One region of the Kitasatospora sp. CB02891 genome, then DNA from elsewhere that is predicted to be linked to it. Evidence: riboswitches for the same ligand, from Rfam matches in the RefSeq annotation. Region 1 holds a riboswitch; each other region holds the start of a gene.
What was found. Region 1 has a riboswitch for thiamine pyrophosphate ahead of thiC (phosphomethylpyrimidine synthase ThiC). Riboswitches for the same ligand answer to the same signal wherever they lie in the genome.
Positions count from the first base shown of each region.

Region 2: linked by a shared signal. The riboswitch ahead of thiO (glycine oxidase ThiO) and the one ahead of thiC (phosphomethylpyrimidine synthase ThiC) in region 1 are both predicted to bind thiamine pyrophosphate.
Region 3: linked by a shared signal. The riboswitch ahead of CG736_RS29310 (cytosine permease) and the one ahead of thiC (phosphomethylpyrimidine synthase ThiC) in region 1 are both predicted to bind thiamine pyrophosphate.

Region 1 is NZ_NNBO01000019.1:47,289-49,545, forward strand. Features, by position in the region: gene thiC (phosphomethylpyrimidine synthase ThiC) at 1-1,229, opposite strand, end outside; TPP riboswitch at 1,225-1,357, opposite strand; gene CG736_RS31520 (hypothetical protein) at 1,505-1,705, shown strand; gene CG736_RS31525 (flotillin family protein) at 1,891-2,257, shown strand, end outside.
Region 2 is NZ_NNBO01000003.1:510,494-512,750, reverse strand. Features, by position in the region: gene CG736_RS11070 (NAD(P)/FAD-dependent oxidoreductase) at 1-620, opposite strand, end outside; TPP riboswitch at 669-781, shown strand; gene thiO (glycine oxidase ThiO) at 776-1,936, shown strand; gene thiS (sulfur carrier protein ThiS) at 1,933-2,142, shown strand; gene CG736_RS11055 (thiazole synthase) at 2,144-2,257, shown strand, end outside.
Region 3 is NZ_NNBO01000016.1:93,001-95,257, forward strand. Features, by position in the region: gene CG736_RS29310 (cytosine permease) at 1-1,036, opposite strand, end outside; TPP riboswitch at 1,027-1,178, opposite strand; gene CG736_RS29315 (S1C family serine protease) at 1,420-2,257, shown strand, end outside.

The sequences.
Region 1 (2,257 bases):
TGCTGGAGTTCCATGTTCTCGCGGATCTTGTGCATCGGGACGTGCCCGGGGCCCTCGATCATCACCTGGACGTCCTTGGCCCGGGCGATCCGGCCGAGCTCGCCGAGGGTGGTGAGTTCGGCGAACTGCGCCTCGTCGTTGGCGTCGGCGATGGAGCCGGGGCGCAGGCCGTCACCGAGCGAGAAGGTGACGTCGTAGGCGCGCAGCAGGTCGCAGAGTTCCTCGAAGTGGGTGTAGAGGAAGTTCTCCTGATGGTGCGCCAGGCACCAGGCGGCCATGATGGAGCCGCCGCGCGAGACGATGCCGGTCTTGCGGCGGGCGGTGAGCGGCACGTACCGCAGCAGCACGCCGGCGTGCACCGTCATGTAGTCGACGCCCTGCTCGCACTGTTCGAGGACGGTGTCCCGGTAGACCTCCCAGCTGAGGTCCTCGGCCCGGCCGTCGACCTTCTCCAGCGCCTGGTAGAGCGGGACGGTGCCGATCGGGACGGGGGAGTTGCGCAGGATCCACTCGCGGGTGGTGTGGATGTTGCGGCCGGTGGAGAGGTCCATGACGGTGTCGGCGCCCCAGCGGGTGGCCCAGGTCATCTTCTCCACCTCCTCCTCGATGGAGGACGTGACGGCGGAGTTGCCGATGTTGGCGTTGATCTTCACCAGGAAGTCGGTGCCGATGACGGCCGGTTCGCTCTCGGGGTGGTTGACGTTGACCGGGATGACGGCCCGCCCGCGCGCCACCTGCTCGCGCACGAACTCCGGCTCCAGGCCTTCCCGGAGCGCCACGAACTCCATCTCCGGGGTGATCAACCCGCGCTTGGCATAGCCGAGTTGGGTGACGGCGACGCCGTCCCTGGCGCGCAGCGGGCGGCGCGGGCGGCCGGGGAAGACGGCGTCCAGGTTGCGCAGGTCGCCGCCGCGCGGCGCGGTGTGCTTGATGCCGTCGTCCTCGGGCCGGGCCTCCCGGCCGTCGTACTCCTCGACGTCGCCGCGTTGGCGGATCCAGGCGTCGCGGAGGGCGGGCAGTCCGCGTCGGACGTCGGTGGGCAGGTCGGGGTCGGTGTACGGGCCGGAGGTGTCGTACAGCGGGACGGTCCGGCCGTCGGTCAGGTGGACCTCGCGGTAGGGGACCCGCAGGTCGGGGCGGCTGCCCTGACGGTAGGCCTTGCGCCAGGCCGGGGTGGGGTACCCCTCGGCGGACGGCCGGGCAGACGTGTGCTCAGAAAATTCGGTCATCGGACCTTCAACTCCCTACGCCGGCATTACCCGGTCAGGTTCCTGCGGTCGGCGCAGCAGGTGGTACGCGGGCCGCGTACCGTCAGCGCCCTCTCAGCCCGGTGCTCCGAGCTCCCGTTCCGCGCAGGCGTGGCCGCCTGCGTTCGGTTCCTCACCGTAAGGCACGATGCGACGCCGGTCCAGGGCGCACCGCTCGGCCCCGCCCGCCCGCCGGCGGCAACTCCCGCGCGCGATCGTGCTGTTCACGCCCCGTTCGAAGTGGGAGAATCGTCCAGGTGATCGGACTGATGGGACGGGTGACGGGGCGGATCGGCGCAGGCCTGGTCGGCGAGGTGATGGTGCACATCCCGGAGCGGCTGGGCACCGAGGCGTTCCTGGCGTACCGCGCCACGCCGGGCGAGTCGTTGGAGCCGGGCGCCATGGTGGTCGTGGTCGAATACCAGCCACCGCGCACGGTCTACGTCGAGCCGCTCTGATCGCCTGTCAGAACGATTCCGCTCACCCCCCGCGACCGTTTCGGGACAGTGCGAGTTCCCCTCCGCCCACCCCTTCCCCCGTGATCCGGAACGGCGGAGAATGCGGCTGCCGCCGGTTTCCGCGCCAGATCTGCACAACCCAAGCGCAGCACGGGACCGGCGCGCTCTGAAGGGGGAGATTGCCGATGCTGATCGGCATCGCAGGAAGCGCCGTCGGAGGCGTCGTTCTTCTGATCGTCCTGTTCAAGCTCATGTGGCGGGTCGCCGAGCCCAACGAGGCGTTGGTGATCTCGGGTTCCAAGCACGGCGAGGGCCTCGGCTTCCGCGTGGTGACCGGGCGGGGCACCTTCGTGGTGCCGGGCGTCCAGGCGGTCCGCCGGCTCTCGCTCGACCTGAACGAGGCCGCGCTCGACGTGGAGTGTGTGACGTCGCAGGGAATTCCCGTGCACGTCAAGGGGGTTGTGATCTTCAAGGTGGGCGACGACAACGCGTCGATCGCCAACGCAGCCCGGCGTTTCCTGGACCAGCAGAAGATGATGGGCCAGCGGGTGC
Region 2 (2,257 bases), on a different contig from region 1:
GCGACGCCGACGCCGCAGCGCAGTTCGACGCCGGCGGCGGCGTACCACTCGGTCATCAGCGTGCCGAGTTCGGCGGGCAGCGCCCCGGCCAGCGGGGTGGCGGCGGCCTCGACGACGGTGACGTGGCAGCCGAGGGCGCGGGCGACGGTGGCGGTCTCGGCGCCGATCCAGCCCGCGCCGACCAGCACGATCCGCTTGCCGGGGGTGAGCGCGGCGCGCAGCGCGTGCGCGTCGTCGACGGTGCGCAGGGTGCGGGCGCCGGGCAGGCCCGGCAGCGTGCGGGGGTCGGCACCGGTGGCGATCACCAGGGCGTGGTACGGGAGTTCGGCGCGATCGGTGTGCAGCACGCCGGCGTTCAGGCCGGTGGCCCGGTGGCCGGTGAGCAGGTCGACGCCGAGGCCGCTCCAGTCGATCTCGAAGGCGGTGGCGTCGGCCTTGCCGAGCAGCACGTTCTTGGAGAGCGGCGGCCGGTCGTACGGCAGGTGGAGTTCCTCGCCGACCAGGGTGACGGCGCCCTGCCAGCCGCCCTGCCGCAGGTTCAGGGCGGCCTGTGCGCCCGCCATGCCCGCCCCGACCACGACGACCCGGTCCGTTGCCCTCAGCTCAGCCACGGCGTCCACCCTAACCGGCCTGCGGCCGCTGCGGGCACCGGCGTTAAAGTGGAGGGACTACCTCATCACGGGAGCCCGGCGCACCGGGCTGAGAGGCGGGCTGTGGCGGCCCGCGACCGTCCGAACCTGATCCGGGTCATGCCGGCGAAGGGAGAAGAAGTGCTGTGGCACCTACCGACGTGCTGGTGATCGGCGGCGGCATCATCGGCCTCGGCGTCGCCTGGCGCACCGCGCAGCGCGGGCTGAGCGTCGCGGTGGTGGACCCGTCGCCGGGCGGCGGCGCGGCGCAGGTCGCCGCCGGGATGCTCGCGCCGGTCACCGAACTCCAGTACGGCGAGGAGCCGTTGCTGCGCCTGGGCATGGCGTCGAACGAGCGCTACGGCGCGTTCGCGGCCGAGCTGACCGAGCTGACCGGCCTGGACACCGGCTACCGCCGCACCGGCACGCTGGCCGTCGCGCTGGACTCCGACGACCGCGAGGAGCTGCGCGAACTGCACGCCTTCCACGGCCGGCTGGGCCTGGAGTCGCAGTGGCTGACCGGCCGGGAGTGCCGGCGGCTGGAGCCGATGCTGGCCCCGGGCGTACGCGGCGGCCTGCACGTCGCCGAGGACCACCAGGTGGACGGCCGCCGCCTCGCCGCCGCGCTGGTCGCGGCCTGCAAGCTGCTGGGCGTCGCCTTCCACCGCACCCAGGCCGCCGAACTGCTGGTCGACCGCGACGGGGCCGACGGCGACCGGGCCATCGGCGTGCGGCTGTTGACGGGCGAGCAACTGACCGCCGGACGGACGGTGCTGGCGGCCGGCTCCCGCAGCCACCTGCTGCCGGGCCTGCCGGACGGGGTGCTGCCGGCGATCCGCCCGGTGAAGGGGCAGGTGGTGCGGCTGCGGATCCCGAAGCTGTACGCGCCGTTCCTGTCCCGCAACGTGCGCGCCGTGGTGCGCGGGCAGCACCTGTACCTGGTGCCGCGCGCCGACGGCGAGTTGGTGATCGGCGCGACCACCGAGGAGATGGGCCACGACACCACCGTCACCGCGGGCGGCGTGTACGAGCTGCTCCGGGACGCGCACGAACTCGTGCCCGGCATCACCGAGTTGCCGCTGGTGGAGACCAACGCGGGGCTGCGGCCGGGCTCGCCCGACAACGCGCCGCTGCTCGGCCCGACCGCACTGCCCGGCCTGGCCGCCGCCACCGGGCACTACCGCAACGGCGTGCTGCTCACCCCGGTCACCGCCGACCTGCTCGCCGACTACCTGGCCACCGGCGAACTCTCCCCGCTGGCGACCGACTTCACCCCCGACCGCTTCCGCACCGAGGTGCCCGCATGAACACCGTCGCCCTGACCGTCAACGGCGAACCCCGCACACTGCCCGAAGCCACCACCCTGGACGCGGTGGTCGCCGAGGTGTCCGCCGCCAACACCGGCGTCGCCGCCGCCGTCAACGAGGCCGTGGTGCCGCGCAGTTCGTGGCCGACCACGGCGCTGCTGGCGGGCGACCGGGTGGAGATCCTCACCGCCGTGCAGGGAGGCTGAGATGGCCGACGACCTGCTGACCATCGGCGACACCGCCTTCGCCTCCCGCCTGATCATGGGCACCGGCGGCGCGCCCAGCCTGGACGTGCTGGAGCAGGCGCTGCGGGTCTCCGGC
Region 3 (2,257 bases), on a different contig from region 1:
GGAACGCGTAGTACGACTCGGTGAACTCCTTGATCCGCAGCGCCAGCACCGTCACCAGCACGCCGATGCCGCCGGTCAGCACCCGCCGGTCCACCTTCGGCCACAGGTTGTGGATCGACATCGCCGTCGAGTACACGTTCGCGAACGACTGGTCCGACTCGCGCAGCACCAGCACCAGCAGGAACGCCCAGCCCGCGGCCACGCCGGTGAACGAGCCGAGGATCTTGTCCGGGTCGCCGCCGGACTGCAGCAGCGCCACCACGCCCAGCACGTAGCACCAGACCTGGGCCACCGTGTAGCCGGAGAACGTCCCCCAGAACGCCTTCGCCGAGCTGCGGGCGTGCCGGGTGTAGTCGGCGGCCAGCGGCACGAACGAGATCGACACCGCGATCACCGCGTCCGTCGCCGACAGGAAGCCGTCCCAGTTGCCCGCGCCCGGGTCCGGGAAGCCCAGCCGGGCGAACTGCACCGTGAAGTAGACCATCGCCACGCCGACCGCGACCGCCACGTACTTGCGCAGCACCGCGATCGCGCCCAGCGGCCAGATCGTCAGCACCGTCGTCAGCACGCCCGCCAGCAGCACGAACAGCCAGCGCCAGCCCTCGGTGCCGGCCACCGTCTGGGCGCCCCAGGCGATCACCGTCAGCTCGTACACGCCCCAGCCGACGCACTGGAGGATGTTCAGCACCGTCGGCACGTACGACAGCCGGGTGCCGAACAGGCCGCGCAGCACCGCCATCGCCGGCGCACCCGTGCGGGCGCCCACCAGGGCCGCCACCGCCAGCATCGCGGTGCCGATCGCGGTGCCCGCCACGATCGCCGTCACCGCCGCGGTGAAGCCCAGCTCGTGGCCCTGCTTGCCCAGCACCGTCGCGGCGCTGGTGAAGCCGATCAGGCTCACCCCGAGGTTGGCCCACAGGGCGAACAGCGCCCGGAAGTCCAGGGTGCGCGGCGGCGCCGTGTCGAGGGTCAGCGGGGCCTCGGCCCGCGCGGCAGCCTCATGATCGGAAATTTGGGCAGACGGAACAGCCGTCATGGCCGATACTCCCTACGCCGGCATTATCCGGACAGGTTCAGGCGGTCAGCGCCCCCTCGACCGGGGCGGCGTCACCGCCATGCCCTACGGTCGATCCGGCGCACTCTCAGCCTGGCTGGTCCAAGCTCCCGCGACGTTCTTCGGTTTACAGGAGCGACAGGCTAGCCTCCGGGCTGGGGAACGCCAAGGCCGGGGGGATCGGCGTCCGCACCGCGGGACCACTGATGTGCATGTCAGCGAGGCCTAAGGCTTCTCATGATTTCTTCAGGGGCCCGCTTACGGTGTCCGAATCCGGCATAGGAAAAACTGTGCCCCGAGGCTGTGGCCGCGCCGCCGGCGCGACGGACCGCGGCCCAAGATTCTGTCAGCGATGGAGGTCGTCCGTGAGCACCGAGCACGCGAGTGGTACCACCCCGCCGGAGAAGGCCCCCGCGGCCACCGGCACCGAGGCGGCCTCCGCCGGCTCCGGGACGCCCGCGCCCGCTCCCGCCTACCTCGACGCGCCGCCGCCGGTGCTGCCGGCGGCCCCGGCCGCGCCGGTCTCCGACGGGACGATGCAGCTCGGGAAGGTGCCCGCCGCGCCGGCCCCCGACGAGACCATGCAGCTCGGGAAGGTGCCCGGGGCGCCGGCCGCCCCGCCCGCCGCCCCGGTGGACGCGCCGCCGCCGTTCCAGAACCCGTACGGCAGCGTCGCCGCACCGGCCGGCCCCTACGCGCAGCCCGCCGCCGACGCACCGGTCAACCCCTACGCGCCGACCGCGGCCGTCCCGGCCGTGCCGCCGCTCGCCCAGGCCGGTGCGCCCGGCGCCCCGGGTGCGCCCGGCGTCCCCGGCGAGCCGCAGCACCCGTTCGGCGCCGGCCACCCGGTGGGCGGCTGGGGCCACCCGTCCGGCGGCACCGGCGGTGTCGGCGGACCGGGCGAACCGGGTGCGCCGTGGGGCAGCCCGCAGCCCGCCCCCGGCGGGTCCGGCAAGGGCAAGCGCGGCGGATTCGTCGCCCTGGTCGCGGCGGTCGCCCTGGTGGCCGGCCTGGCCGGCGGCGCGATCGGCGCGTCCGTCTCCGACAAGGGCGGCAGCGGCGGCACCGGCGCCAGCCACAGCAGCACCACCGTCACCGTCGGCAACACCCACCAGAACCTGGACCGGGCTCCCGAGTCCGTCGCCGGGATCGCCGCCAAGGCGCTGCCGTCCACCGTCACCATCAAGGCCTCGAACTCCAGCG